One region of the Reyranella humidisoli genome, then DNA from elsewhere that is predicted to be linked to it. Evidence: predicted binding sites of a transcription regulator. Region 1 holds the regulator's gene; the other holds the start of a gene.
What was found. The regulator PhoB, encoded in region 1, activates phosphate uptake and scavenging genes when phosphate is short. The targets are predictions, from matches to a motif close to TGTCATNNANCTGTCAT.

Region 1 (7,518 bases):
CGCGCGGCGCGATGCCGTAGCGCTCGATGAAGACGAAGGGCGAGCCCGAGAGGAACGACAGCAGCGCGGCGAACATGAACGAGCTGGTGAAGGCGTAGCCCATGAAGGCGCGATGCCGGAACAGCTCGCCGAAGCGCTTCAGGATCGAGGACACGACGAGCGGCTGGCGATACTCCGGTCGCAGCGTCTCAGGCAGGCGGATATAGGCCAGGACGAGGGCCAGCAGTCCGATGCCGGCCAGTACCCAGAAGATCGCCCGCCAGCCGAGGAACCACAGGATCTGGCCGCCGATCAGCGGCGCCAGCATCGGCGCGATCGAGGTGCAGGCCATCATCAGCGACATGGCCCGCGCCGCCTGATCCTTCTCGGCAAGATCGCGCACCATCGTGCGCGCCAGCACGACACCGCCACAGGCCGCCAGCCCCTGCAGCAGGCGCAGGCCGATAAGGTGCGCGGCCTCGGCGGAGAAGGCGCAGCCGACGCTGGTCACGACATAGACCGCCAGTCCGAGCAGGATGACCGGACGCCGGCCGAACCGGTCGCCCGCCGGCCCGTAGAAGACCTGCCCCAGCCCGAAGGCGATCATGAAGGCCGACAAAGTGAGCTGGATGTCGCCCGCGGTGCCGCGCAGGTCGACGGCGATCACCGGCAGCGCCGGCAGGTACATGTCGATCGACAGCGGCGTGAACGACGACAGCAGCGCGAGCAGGATGAGAAGCGCCGGCGTGAGCGACGGGCGGATCGGGCTCGGGGTGGAGGTCATCGGGCTCGCTGATACAGGCATTGGGCACCGGGTCCCATGCTATAAGCGGACCATGACGTCGCTACCTGCCCTGTCGGAAACGCAGATCCGCCGCTACGCGCGACATATCGTGCTGGCGGAGATCGGCGGCGTCGGCCAGTCGAAGCTCGTCGCGGCGAAAGTCCTGGTGGTCGGCGCCGGCGGCCTCGGCGCACCCCTCCTGCAGTATCTGGCCGCGGCCGGTATCGGCACGCTGGGTGTGATCGACCACGACACGGTCGACCTCTCGAACCTGCAGCGCCAGGTGATTCACCGCACGTCCGACGTGGGAATCTCCAAGGTCGAGAGCGCGCGCCGCGCCCTCGCGGAGATCAACCCCGAGGTGCAGGTGCAGCCCCATGACGAGCGCCTTACCGCCGACAATGCCCAGCGCATCATCGCGGGCTACGATCTCGTGGCCGACGGCAGCGACAACTTCGCCACGCGCTACCTGCTGAACGACGTCTGCTTCAGGCTCAGGAAGACGCTGGTCTCGGCGGCGATCCTGCGCTTCGACGGGCAGATCTCGACCTACAAGGCATGGCAGGGCGCCGGCCATCCCTGCCTGCGCTGCCTCTTTCCCGCGGCGCCCTCGGAAGAGTCCGTCCCGAGCTGCGCGCAGGCCGGCGTGCTGGGCGCGCTGGCCGGGACCCTGGGAACCCTGCAGGCCACGGAAGTGGTGAAGGAAATCCTGGGCGTCGGCCGCTCGCTCTCGGGTTCGCTCCTGCTCTACGACGCGCTCAACGCCTCCTTCGAGACGCTTTCCGTCACCAAGCGCGCCGATTGTCCGACCTGTGGCGCCGCGGCGGGGGCATCCCGGTGAGCGACGACGGCGTCTCGGTCATCCTGCGTTCCGACGATTACGAGAGCGTCCATTACGGCCTCGCCCTCGCGGCCGCCGCGCTGGCCGTGAACAAGCCGGCGGTGCTGTTCTTCACCATGGGCGGCATCCGTGCCCTGCAGGGCTCGCCGCCGGCGCTCCAGGACTGGGATCGCGACGCCGCCAACCGCGCGCGCGGCGTCGGCGACTTCGAGACGCTGCTGCAGGCCTGTGTCGAGCTTGGCGCGCGGCTCATCGTGTGCGAAATGGGCCTGCGATCGCTCGACATCGATCGTGCGAGCCTGCGGGCCGACATACCGTTCGCGGTGGCCGGCCTCGTCACCTTGCTGGAAGAAACCAAGCCGGGCATGCACCTGGTATCGCTTTGACGCTGTAGGAGACTTCATGACATCCGCCCCCTTCGACGTGCTGGGAATCGGCAACGCCATCGTCGACGTCATCTCTCGTTCCGACGAAGCCTTTCTCGGCCAGCACGGGCTGGTGAAGGGCAGCATGATGCTGATCGACGAAGCGCGCGCCGAGCAGCTCTATGACGGGATGGGTCCCGGCATCGAAATGTCCGGCGGCTCCTGCGGCAACACGATGGCCGGCATCGCCTCGTTCGGCGGCAAGGGCGCCTATATCGGCAAGGTGCGCAACGACCAGCTCGGCAAGGTGTTCGGCCACGACCTCAAGGCGACCGGCGTATCCTTTGCGACTCCGGCGGCGACCGAAGGCCCCGCGACGGCGCGCTGCCTGATCCTGGTGACACCCGACGCGCAGCGCACGATGAACACCTATCTCGGCGCCTGCACGGGCCTCGGCCCCGTCGACATCGACGCCAAGCTGGTGGCCTCGGCGCAGGTCACCTATGTCGAGGGTTATCTGTGGGATGCACCGGCCGCCAAGCAGGCCGTGCTCAAGGCCTTCGACGCCGCGCGCGCCGCCGGCCGCAAGGTCTCGATCACGCTCTCGGATTCCTTCTGCGTCCATCGCTACCGCGAGGAGTTCCGCGACCTGGTCCGCAACAAGGTCGATATCCTGTTCGGCAACGAAGCCGAGATCAAAGCACTCTACGAGGTCGAGACCTTCGAGGAAGCGCTCGCTGAAGCGCGCAAGGAGGCGAAAATCGCCGCCCTCACGCGCAGCGAGAAGGGCTCGGTCGTGATTAAGGGCAGCGAGACCTACGAAGTCCCGGCCGCACCGGTTTCGAAGGTCGTCGACACGACCGGCGCCGGCGACCTCTACGCCGCGGGTTTCCTGTTCGGCTTCACGCACGGCAAGCCGCTCGCCGAATGCGCGCGGCTGGGCGGCATCGCCGCCGCCGAGGTCATCTCCCATGTCGGCGCGCGTCCCGAGCAGGCGCTCAAGGGCCTGCTTTGAGCCAAACCGTCCTGCGGGCACCTCCCCGAATCTACATAGGGCGATGCACATGACTCAAGGATCCCTCACTTCGCTCGGGATGACACTGTTTTCGGCATCGGCGCCTCGTGCAAGTTCGACCAAAAGTGTCATCCCGAGCGAAGCGAGGGATCCTTCTCTTCCTCTCCCGTTGTCAGCTGTGATGGCCAACGGTCGGAGGGAGGCATGAACTCAGACGCGCAGGCGCGCGGCTGGCGCGAGTCGCTGGCGACCTACCGCCATCCGCGCGTCGTCCAGTTCCTGTTCCTCGGCTTTTCGGCCGGGCTGCCGTTCCTGCTGGTCTTCTCGACGCTATCGGCGTGGCTGCGCGAGTACGGCATCAGCCGTACCGCGATCGGCTTCATCAGCTGGATCGGCATCACCTACTCCTTCAAGTTCGTCTGGTCGCCAGTCGTCGATCGCGTGCCGCTGCCGCTGCTCACGCGATGGCTCGGTCGACGCCGCTCCTGGATGCTGCTGGCCCAGACCGGCATCGCCGGCGGCCTGCTCGCCATGGCCTTCTGCGACCCGCGCACCGACCTGTGGTGGATGGTCGTGTTCGCGCTGGTCGTCGCTTTTTCATCCGCGACGCAGGATATCGCCCTCGACGCCCTCCGTATCGAGTCGACGGATGCCAGCCTGCAGGGCGCGACGGCCGCGACCTACCAGCTGGGTTATCGCATCGCCGTTCTCGCCGCCGGCGCAGGCGCGCTCTATGTGGCGCAGTTCGTCTCGTGGACCGCCGCTTACCAGACCATGGCAGCGCTCGGGCTCGTCGGCATTGCGACGACCCTCCTGATCTCGGAACCCGAACGGCGCGCATCCACCGGCACGACCGAACTCGAAGGCAAGGTCGCCTCCTTCGCCGCCGGTCTCGGATCGATGCCGGACTGGTCGCGCAAGGCGCTGATCTTCGTCTACGGCGCCATCGTCTGCCCGTTCGTCGACTTCTTCGCGCGTTACGGCTGGATGGCCCTGCTGCTGCTGCTGTTCATCGGCCTGTTCCGGCTGTCGGACATCGCCATGGGCGTGATGGCGAACCCGTTCTACATCGACATGGGATTCACCAAGGACCAGATCGCCGACGTCTCCAAGATCTACGGGTTCGTCATGACGATCCTGGGCGCGCTGCTGGGCGGCGCCCTGGTCTTCCGCGTCGGCGCGGCGCGCCTGCTGGCGCCGGCGGTTTTCCTGATCGCGGCGAGCAACCTCACCTTCTCGTGGCTCGCCTGGGTCGGCCAGCCGGACCTGATGATCCTCACCGTCGCCATCAGCATCGACAACCTGGTGGGCGGCATGTCCGGCTCGATCTTCATCGCCTTCCTGTCGGGCCTCACCAACACGGCCTACACGGCGACACAGTACGCGCTGTTCACCTCGATCATGACCCTGCCCGGCAAGCTGCTGGGCGGCTCCTCGGGCTGGGTCGTCGACAAACTCCAGGAAGAGTTCTCGGCCACCCATAAGTTCGGCGGTTACGCGATCTTCTTCGTCTACACCGCCCTGCTCGGCCTGCCGGCGCTGGTGCTGGCGTTGATCGTCCGCCGCCACTTTGAAAAAGAAACCCCTCCTTCCTGACGGAAGAAGGGGTGAGTAAGTCGGCTGCGGGTATCGTGGCCGAGCCGGGGGACCGGCCCGTTCCGATGCGGGGCGTGGGGTTGCCGGCGCGGAACGGGCAGACCCTGTCTAGGCGCCGGACGCTACAGAACCGTTAAGGACCGTGTGGAAAACCGGGCGCGTCAGCCCGGCGTGGAGTCCAGCGCATAGCCCGCGGCGCGGACGGTACGGATCACATCGGCATGGCTCTCGCCGTTGAGCGCGATGCGCAGGCGTCGGATGTGGACGTCGACGGTGCGCGCCTCGACATAGACGTCCTTGCCCCACACCGAATCGAGCAGCTGCTCGCGCGAGAAGACGCGGCCCGGATGCTCCATGAAATGGCGCAGCAGGCGGAACTCGGTCGGCCCCAGATGCAGCGGCTTGCCGCCGCGCGTGACGCGGTGCGCCACCAGGTCCATGACGATGTCGGCATAGGACAGCGCCTCGTCGGCCAGCGCCGGGCGGATGCGCCGCAGCACGGCGCGGATGCGCGCCACCAGCTCGGTGGGCGAGAAGGGCTTCGGAACGTAGTCGTCGGCGCCGGCGTCGAGGCCGCGCACGCGATCGCCTTCCTCCCCGCGCGCCGTCAGCATGATGATCGGCACGTTGGCGGTCGCCGTCTGGCGGCGCAGCTGGCGGCAGACCTCGATGCCCGACATCAGCGGCAGCATCCAGTCGAGCAGGATGAGATCGGGCACGTCCTCCTGGACGGAGCGCAGCGCTTCTTCGCCATCGTAGGCGACGGCGACCTTGAAGCCAGATTGTTCGAGATTATAGCGCAGCAGCTCGACTAGGGCCGTCTCGTCCTCGACGATGAGCACGTGCGGCTTCATCGACGAGGTTTGCGCGTCGCGGCGCGAGGGGCTGGTGGCGGTCATGCTCACGGCGCGGTCCCCGCCGGGGCGTCCGGCGTAGCGTAGATCGCAGCACTTCCCTTCGGCCGGGCCTCGTCGAACCCATGGCCGGTGGAGCGGAAGCTCACCAGTTCGGCGATGTTGGTGACATGGTCGCCGGCGCGCTCGATGTTCTTGGCCATGAACATGAGGTGCGTGCAGGCGGTGATCGTGCGCGGATCCTCCATCATGTAAGTCAGCAGCTCGCGGAACAAGCCGGTGTAGACCTGGTCGATCTCCTCGTCGCGTTCCCACACGTCACGGGCCTTGGCCACGTCGCCGTGCGCGAACGCATCGAGCACGTCCTTGAGTGCGGCGCGCACCAGCCGGCCGAGCCGCTCGATGCCGGTCACCGCCGCAGCCGGCGGCGTCGTCTGGCTGAGCACGATGCTGCGCTTGGCGGTGTTCTTGGCATAGTCGGCGATGCGCTCGAGCGCCGCCGCGATCTTGATCGACGACAGGATGACGCGCAGGTCGACCGCCATCGGCTGACGCAGTGCCAGCAGACGCACGGTCTGCTCCTGGACCGCCTCGTCGAGCGCGTCGACGCGGGCATCGTCGACAATCACCTTCTCGGCCGCCTCGGTATCGCGTTCGCGCAGGGCCGCCAGCGACCGTGCGAGCTGGCTTTCCGCCAGGCCGCCCATCTCGCTGATCGTGGCGCTCAGCCGCTCCAGCTCCTCGTCGAACCGCTTCAGGGTATGTTCGGGCATGGTCTGTCCCTTCTTTTCTTCGTCGTGCCGGCTCAGCCGAACCGGCCGGTGATGTAGGCCTGGGTGCGCTTGTCGCTGGGCGTGGTGAAGAGCGTCGCCGTCGCGCCGAACTCGACCAGCTCGCCGAGATACATGAAGGCGGTGAAGTCGGAGACGCGCGCCGCCTGCTGCATGTTGTGGGTGACGATGACGATCGTGTAGTCCTTCTTCAGCTCGTCGATCAGCTCCTCGATCTTCGCCGTCGAGATCGGATCGAGCGCCGAGCACGGCTCGTCGAACAGGATGACCTCGGGCTTCACCGCCACGGTGCGGGCGATGCAGAGGCGCTGCTGCTGGCCCCCCGACAGGCTGAGGCCGCTGGCGCCCAGCTTGTCCTTGACCTCGTCCCACAGCGCGCCGCGGCGCAGGGCCTGCTCGACCCGGCCGTCCAGTTCCGACTTGGGCAAGTTCTCGTAGAGCCGGATGCCGAAGGCGATGTTCTCGTAGATCGTCATCGGGAACGGCGTCGGCTTCTGGAACACCATGCCGATGCGCGCGCGCAGCAGGTTGATGTCCTGATCGTCGCGCAGCAGGTTGTCGCCGTCGAACATCACGTCGCCGGTGGCGCGCTGGCCGGGATAGAGGTCGTACATGCGGTTCAGGACGCGCAGCAGGGTCGACTTGCCGCAGCCCGAGGGCCCGATGAACGCCGTCGCCTTGTTGGCGTAGAGCGACATGGTGATGCCCTTGAGCGCCCGACTGTCGCCGTAGAAAAACTCGAGGTTCTTGATCGAGATCTTGGACGTAAGCTTGGAGACGTCGAGCTTCGCGTGCGTCGCGACAGGAACGGCGACGCTGGGCGTTTCCGTGGATTGCATGGACATCAGGATTTCCTCGCGGAGGTGAGCGAACGGGCCAGGATGCTGAGACCCAGGACGGTGACGGTGATCAGGAGCGCGCCGGTCCAGGCGAGCTTCTGCCATTCGGCGTAGGGCGAAAGGGCGAACTGGAAGATGACCACCGGCAGGCTGGGCATCGGCGCATTCATGTTCATGCTGAAGAACTGGTTGTTCAGGGCGGTGAACAGCAGCGGTGCCGTCTCGCCGCTGATGCGGGCGATGGCCAGCAGGATGCCGGTGACGATGCCCGCCTGCGCCGCGCGATAGGCGATGCGGACGATCATGTGGGCGCGCGGCAGGCCGATCGAGGCAGCCGCCTCACGCAGCGTGTCGGGTACCAGGGTCAGCATGTCCTCGGTCGTTCGGACGACGACGGGGATCACGATGACCGCCAGGGCGACGGCGCCGGCCCATCCCGAGAAGTGACCCATCG
Region 2 (7,518 bases), 370 kb from region 1:
CGGCTGGGGCTGCGGCGCGGGCGGCGGTGGCGGCGTCGGGGCCTTCTTCAGCCCCTGCTCGGTCGGGGGCTCCGGCGGGGGCTTGTCGGCCGGCGCCGGCTGGGGCGCCGGGGTCGGCACAGGCGGCGGCTGGACCCGCGCCTCGACCGGCGGCGTCGGCTGCGTAGGTGTCGGCGGGGGCGCCGCGACTTCCGGCTCCGGCCGGAGCATCGTCTCTTCCTTGCTCTCCGGCGGCGGCGGTGGCGCCAACGCTTCCTTCGACACCTGGTCGGTGGGCGGCACCTGGGTCGGCTTGTCCGCCGTGACGGGCGCCGGCGGGCGGATGACCGGGAAGTTGGGCGGCAGGGTCTGCGGAAGCGGGACCTGCTGCGGCTGTGCCGCGGGCGGCTGGGGTTGCGGAGGCGGCGGCGGCGGTTCGGGCGGCTTCGGCTCCTCGAAGGTGACGTTGATCGCCTCCTCGACCGGCGGCGTCGGAGGCTTCTGTTGCGACAGCCACCACAACACCGCGACCACGAGCACATGCAGCAGGATCGCCAGCGCGAGCGCGACGGGCGACATGCGGCTTGAACGTTGGAAGGAGGCGCTTACGGCGTGGGCCACGGGGCGTTCTACAGCTTTTCGCCGGAGACTTGGCTCCCCGACTCGAAGGACGCCGGGAAGGGGAAGGAGGAGGAACGCAGTCTAGAGCAAAAGCAGCGCCTCTTCTTGTCCGCTATCCCCTTGAGATCACGGATGAATTTCTGTGGAATTCGCGCGGCCCTACGCGACCCACATCCACAGTGCGGTCCTGTCGCGGGCTCCCTGCACGGTCAGCGTTTCGCCCGGCCGCATCTCGAGGGGGGCGGGCAGGGGCTGGAACATCACGCCCCAGCATGAGGAAGCCCCCGGAGAGGGTCTGTTCTCGTAGACCCCGTCGGCATCCATGCGAAGCCAGATCCACTGGACGATGCCGTTCACGGCACCGCCCGAGCTGGTCAGCGCGACAGACGCCCGATGGTTGTCGAAGGGTCCGCCGGACCCGAAGTCGAAGGCGAAGAGATCGGCGGGCTCGCTCCTGAGTTCGAGCGTCTCGTTGCCGGCCGCGAGATCGATCCGCCCGTCGAAGACATTCATCGGTGACAGATCGAACCCCTGGACCGACGCGAGTTGCCGCTTGGCGAGTTTGCCGTAGTACGCCAGGGCGATGCGGACGGCGCCATGCGAGGGAATGATCGTGGCATCCGGCCGCGTCAGTCGGCCGACGGCGTCTTCCATGCATCCCAGGACGTCTTCGCCCAGCAGGTCGTTGGTGACGATCTCCGAGACAAGGATGTCGGCGGGCTCGGCCAGGTCGGCGCCGACCGCGAGCTGACGGGAATGCTTGCCGACGATGCTGATGCGATCGGCGTAGCCGTTGTGCTCGACGATTTCGGCCGCCACGCCGGCCATGGCCCTGTTCATCTCGCAGCTTACGACCGTGGTGGCGCCGGCGCGTGCGGCCATCATCGCGAGGAGGCCCGAGCCTGCGCCGATGTCGAGGACCCGCGAGCCGGCGCGCACGGCTCGTCGCAGCGCCGCATCGTAGGCAGCGTTCCGGACCTCGTCGGCCAGGATCGCGCGGTGCCATTCCGGCACGCTTCGACTGAGGACGAGCTTCACGATCCGTTCGACTTCGGGATCGTCGGGTGCGAGTTCACGGGCCCTGTTCGCGAGATCGACGGCACGCTGCATCTCGCCGCCGGAGAGCAGCAGCTTCGCCAGCTGCGCCATGCGGGCCGGTTCCGTGGCGAGACGCTCGGCGATCTCCGGGGCCGAGAGGTGCTTCAGCAGTTCAGCGGAAGAAGACAAAGGTCAGCACCACGAAGAGCGGCAGGAGGATGGCACTGGACCAGGCCATGTAGCCGAAGAAGCTCGGCATGCGGATGCCGGCTTCCTCGACGACCGCCTTGACCATGAAGTTGGGCGCATTGCCGATATAGCTGTTGGCGCCCATGAACACCGCCCCGCAGGAAATCGCCGCCAGCGTGCTGGCGAGGGCGCCCATCAGCACCCCGGCATCGCCGCCCGCCAGGTTGAAGAAGACGAGATAGGTTGGCGCATTGTCGAGGAAGCTGGAGAGGATGCCCGTCAGCCAGAAGTACCAGATGTCGTTGGGTTGCCCGTCGGGGTTCGTCACCAGCGCCACCAGCGGCGCCAGCGCCCCGTCTTTGCCGGCCTTGAGGATGGCGATCGCCGGCGCGATGGTGATGAAGATGCCGGCGAACAGCTTGGCGACTTCCAGCATGGGGCCCCAGCTGAAACCGTTGTCGCTGCGGGACTTCCGCGAGGTCAGGCGCAGCGACAGGAAGCAGATCGCCACCAGGGCCAGGTCGCGCAGGACGTTCTGCAATTCGAGCGTGACGTGAAAGACCGTGAAATGGATGTCGGGATTCCAGGTCCCGCTTGTCAGCACGGCGCCCACGATCATCGCAAGCAGGATAATGTTGATGCCACCCTCGATCCGCACCGGCGTTTCCGGGGTGGGGTCGCGTCGGGGTCGGCCTTCCTTGCGGTACCAGTAGCTGTCGATCGCGTAAAACAGCGCCAGAAGCACGATGGCGCAGACCAGCATCTCGCTGAACAGATGAGTCGTCGTCCAGAAAAAGCTGACGCCTTTCAGGAAGCCGAGGAACAGCGGCGGATCGCCGAGCGGCGTCAGCGCGCCGCCGATGTTCGACACCAGGAAGATGAAGAACACGAAGACGTGGATCTTGTGCCGCCGGTCGTCGTTGGCGCGGATCATCGGACGGATCAGCAGCATCGAGGCGCCGGTCGTGCCCATCCAGCCCGCGAGCACGGTCCCGATCGCCAGCAGGGCCGTGTTCATCGACGGCGAGCCGTGCAGGTTGCCCTTGATGTGGATGCCGCCGGTCACGGTGAACAGCGCCAGCAGCAGCACGATGAAGGGAATGTAGTCGAGCAGCAGCAGGTGGATGATCTCGTAGACGGCGCTGGGCACGCCATGGATCATGGCGAAGGGAATGACGATCAGGGCCGCCCAGACTGCGGACACCTTGCCGAAATGGTGATGCCAGAAGCTCGGCGCCGCCAGCGGCAGGATGGCGATCGACAGCAGGATTCCGACGAACGGGATCAGCCAGGTGAGACCGAGATGGCGTCCGTCGATCGCCGGCGCATCGGTGCCGGCCGCGAATGCCGGCAGTGCGAGGCCGAGCGTCAGTGCGCCGGCAAGGAGATCGCGAATCTTCATCAGACCATGTAGGTTGCTGTGACGCCGCCGTCGACGGTGAGCGTGTGTCCGTTGACGTAGCTCGCGGCAGGGGAGGCGAGGAAGATCGCGGCGCCCGCGATCTCGGAGGGATCGGCCCAGCGCCTGGCCGGACAACGCAGGCGCATGCGTTCCCCGGCGGTCGAGGCGATCAGCGCCTCGTTGGTCTCGGTGGCGAAGAAGCCCGGGGAGATCGTGTTCGAGGTGATGCCCTTGTCGCCGAGCTCGGCCGCGAGGGCGCGGGCCAGGCCGGCAAGTCCCGCCTTGGCCGCGATGTAGGACGAGGCGCCGGGCGCCGCGAGTGTGGCGGCGATCGACGTCACGAGGATCAGCCTGCCCCAGCCCCGGTCGACCATGCCCGGTACGACCAGCCGGATCAGCGCCTGTCCGGCCGACAGGTCGGTGTCGACCAGCCGGGCGAAATCGTTGGTGTCGATCTGGGAGAAGGGACGGCGGTCCCGCTCGCCGACGTTGTGGATCAGGATGTCGATGGGGCCGGCGCCGGCGAGTGCCAGTTGCATGGCCGTGCGGTCGGCCATCTCGAACACAACGCCGTCGGTTGCCCGCCCGGCCGCCCGCAGTTCGGCCAGCCGCGGCGCCAGGCGCGCGTGCGAGCGGCCGTGCAGCAGCACGCGGGCGCCGGCCTCGGCCAGTCCCTTGGCCATTTCCCAGCCCAGGCCGCGGGCCGAGCCGGTGACGAGCGCGGTACGGCCATCCAGTCGGAACTTGTCGGGAAAAGTGGTCATGCGGATCGGGCGGGACAGGGAGTGGACATTCGGCTATTGCGACAGCCGAGTTAGCTTCGGATTCCCAAATGCTGCAACTGCCTAAAGTCGTCGGTCATCGCGGGGCCATGGCCTATGCGCCGGAAAATACGCTGGATTCCTTCCGCGAGGCTCATCGCCGGGGGGCCACCTGGGTCGAGATCGACGTCAAGCTGACGAAGGAGGGCGTGCCCATCGTCATGCACGATTCGTCGCTCAAGCGGACGACCGGGGTCGACCGGCTCGCCTCGGAGATGACCGCGGCGGAATTGCCGCCGTCGGTGCCGACCTTCGAGCAGGCGATCGCCTGCTTTGCCGAATTGGGCCTCGGCTGCAACGTCGAGATCAAGCCGTGCGAGGGCCGCGAGGCCGAGACGGCGCGCGTCACGGTCGCGACCCTTCGCAAGCTGTGGCCGGCAAAGCTGCCGGCGCCGCTCCTGTCGAGCTTCAGGGACGCCTCGCTCGCCGCCGCCCGCGAGACGGCGCCCGAGTTCGCGCGCGCCCTGCTGATCGACGAGGTGAAGGACGACTGGCAGGTCCGGGCCGAGGCGGTGTCGGCGGTCGGCATCAACACCAACGGAAAGCGGCTGACCGCCGTGCGGGCGGTCGAGATCCGCAAGGCCGGCTACCTGCTCAGCGTCTACACGATCAACGACGGGGACGTGGCGCGTGCGCTTGTCGGCATGGGCGTGCAGTGCGTCATCAGCGACGCGCCGGACGTGATCCTGGCCGCCCTCGCCTAGGTCCGACCATTTGGGGGTTGCGCTCGGTGCGCAGTCTTGGTGTTCTGTCATCAGACTGAAACAAATAAGACACACGGCAGTCTTGCCGCCCGCCGATACAACGGCGGAGTTTCATCGGGAGGTTTGTTCGATATGACACGGATTCTGCTTTCGTCCGTCGCGGCTGCGGCGGTTCTGGTAAGCGCACAGGGAGCCCTGGCGCAGACCGAAATCCAGTTCTGGCACGCCATGGGCGGCAATCTGGGCGATACGGTCAACGCACTGGCCGACGGCTTCAACAAGTCCCAGACCGAGTACAAGGTGAACCCGGTCTACAAGGGCTCCTATACCGAGACCCTGACGGCGGCGATCGCGGCTTTCCGCGCCAAGCAGGCGCCGCACATCGTGCAGGTGTTCGAGGTCGGCACCGCGAACATGATGGCCGCCAAGGGCGCCGTCTATCCGGTCTACCAGCTCATGGCCGACGCCAAGGAGCCGTTCGACCCCAAGGCCTATATCGGCCCGGTCTATGGCTATTACTCCACACCGGACGGCAAGCTGCTGTCGATGCCGTTCAACTCCTCGACGCCGGTGCTCTACTGGAACAAGGAGCTGCTGCAGAAGGCGGGTCTCGACCCGAACAAGCCGCCGAAGACCTGGCCGGAGCTGGGCGAGATGGCGAAGAAGGCCGTTGCGGCCGGCGCCAAGTGCGGCTTCACCCCGCAGTGGCAGACCTGGACGATGATCGAGAACTACGGCGCCTGGCACAACCTGCCCTACGCGACCAAGGACAACGGCTTCGGCGGCACCGACATCGAGCTGAAGTTCAACGACGCTCCGCGCGTCAAGTTCATCCAGATGCTGGCCGACTGGGGCAAGGACAAGACCTTCGTCTATGGCGGCCGCGAGGGTAAGTCGACGGCGCTGTTCACCGCCGGCGACTGCGTCTTCCACATCGCCTCGTCGGGCTCTGCGGCGGGTATCGAGAAGGCGCTGGGCGGTGCGTCCAAGTTCGGCATCGGCATGATGCCCTACTCGCCCGACGTTGCGCCCAAGCCGCAGAACTCGATCATCGGCGGCGCCACCCTGTGGGTGCTGCAGGGCCGTCCGGCGGCCGAATACAAGGGCGTCGCCAAGTTCATGAACTATCTCGCCAGCACCCCGGTGCAGGCGAAGTGGCATCAGGAGACGGGTTACGTGCCGATCACGACCGCCGCCGCCGAAGCGACTGAAAAGGAAGGCTTCTACAAGAAGTTTCCGGGTCGCGAGGTGGCCGTCCAGGAGCTGACGCTCAATCCGCCGACGGCCAACTCGAAGGGCCTGCGCATCGGCAACTTCGTGCAGATCCGCGACATCGTCGACGGCGAGCTCGAGAACGTGTGGTCGGGCAAGAAGGACGCCAAGACCGCGCTCGACGACGCCGTGAAGGCGGGCAACGAGCAGCTCAAGCGCTTCGAAGCGGCCAACAAGTAGGGTTGGCCTTGTCTGTGAACTTCTTCATGTTCCTCTCCCCCGTCAGGGGGAGAGGTTAGGTGAGGGGGGTACAGGAAGTGCGTCGCCCCCTCACCCAGCCTCTCCCCCTAGCGGGGGAGAGGAGATTTGAAAGCGGGGCGCGTCTCTGAGCCATGGAAAAGCGCGTCACCTTCAACGAGCGTTGGCTGCCCTACCTTCTGGTGGGACCGCAGATCCTCATCACGCTGGTCTTCTTCTTCTGGCCGTCCGGCCAGGCGATCTACCAGTCGGTGCTGATCGAGGACGCCTTCGGCGGCAACACCAAGTTCGTCTTCCTCGACAACTTCATCCACCTCTTCAACGATCCGGGCTACTACCACTCCGCGCGGCTGACCATCGTGTTCAGCTTCCTGGTCGCTGCCATCGGGCTCGCGCTCTCGTTGCTGCTGGCGGTGATGGCGGACCGGGTCGTCCGCGGCGCCAGCGGCTACAAGGCCTTTCTCGTCTGGCCCTATGCGGTGGCGCCGGCCGTCGCCGGCGTCCTGTGGGGGTTCCTGTTCAATCCCTCGGTCGGCATCGTCGCCTGGATGCTCCAGGGCATCGGCATCGAATTCAACTACGTGATCAACGGCAACCAGGCGCTCCTGCTGGTGGTCATCGCCGCGGTGTGGAACCAGATCAGCTACAATTTCCTGTTCTTCCTGGCCGGGCTGCAGTCGATCCCGAAGTCGCTGATCGAGGCAGCGGCGATCGATGGCGCGGGCCCCGGCCGGCGCTTCTGGGACATCATCTTCCCGCTGCTGTCGCCGGTCGGCTTCTTCCTTCTCGTCGTCAACATCATCTATGCCTTCTTCGGCACCTTCGGCGTCGTCGATTCGCTGACCAAGGGCGGACCGGGCAAGTCCACGGAAATCCTGGTGTTCAAGGTCTTCAACGACGGCTTCCGCGGCCAGGATCTCGGCGGTTCCTCGGCGCAGTCGGTGATCCTGATGGTCGTGGTCATCGCGCTCACTTTCGTGCAGTTCCGCTTCATCGAGCGTCGGGTGCACTACTGATGCCCATACTCACATGGTAGAGAACCGGCCCTTCCTCACGATGCTGAGCCACTTCATCGTCCTTGTCGGCCTGGCGGTCATCGCCTTTCCGGTGTGGATGACCTTCGTCGCCTCGACGCACAGCCAGCAGACCATGCTGCAGTCGCCGATCCCGCTGCTGCCCGGCCCCCATCTGATCGAGAACTACACAAAGGTCCTGACCGAGGGCTATGGCCGGGTCGGCAGCACGCCCGTGATGATGACGCTGACCAACAGCCTGATCATGGCGCTGGGCGTGG

Region 2: the regulator PhoB is predicted to act here: its motif matches at 4,800-4,816, upstream of ugpB (sn-glycerol-3-phosphate ABC transporter substrate-binding protein UgpB).

What each region holds. Positions count from the first base shown of each region.
Region 1 is NZ_JAHOPB010000001.1:1,505,222-1,512,739, reverse strand. Features, by position in the region: gene KQ910_RS07400 (Bcr/CflA family multidrug efflux MFS transporter) at 1-763, opposite strand, end outside; gene KQ910_RS07395 (HesA/MoeB/ThiF family protein) at 816-1,604, shown strand; gene KQ910_RS07390 (DsrE family protein) at 1,601-1,990, shown strand; gene KQ910_RS07385 (adenosine kinase) at 2,007-2,984, shown strand; gene KQ910_RS07380 (AmpG family muropeptide MFS transporter) at 3,189-4,580, shown strand; gene phoB (phosphate regulon transcriptional regulator PhoB) at 4,742-5,434, opposite strand; gene phoU (phosphate signaling complex protein PhoU) at 5,482-6,207, opposite strand; gene pstB (phosphate ABC transporter ATP-binding protein PstB) at 6,240-7,064, opposite strand; gene pstA (phosphate ABC transporter permease PstA) at 7,070-7,518, opposite strand, start outside.
Region 2 is NZ_JAHOPB010000001.1:1,870,461-1,877,978, forward strand. Features, by position in the region: gene KQ910_RS09200 (TonB family protein) at 1-558, opposite strand, end outside; gene KQ910_RS09205 (50S ribosomal protein L11 methyltransferase) at 760-1,827, opposite strand; gene KQ910_RS09210 (sodium:proton antiporter) at 1,811-3,229, opposite strand; gene KQ910_RS09215 (SDR family oxidoreductase) at 3,229-3,993, opposite strand; gene KQ910_RS09220 (glycerophosphodiester phosphodiesterase family protein) at 4,062-4,754, shown strand; gene ugpB (sn-glycerol-3-phosphate ABC transporter substrate-binding protein UgpB) at 4,887-6,206, shown strand; gene ugpA (sn-glycerol-3-phosphate ABC transporter permease UgpA) at 6,359-7,240, shown strand; gene ugpE (sn-glycerol-3-phosphate ABC transporter permease UgpE) at 7,254-7,518, shown strand, end outside.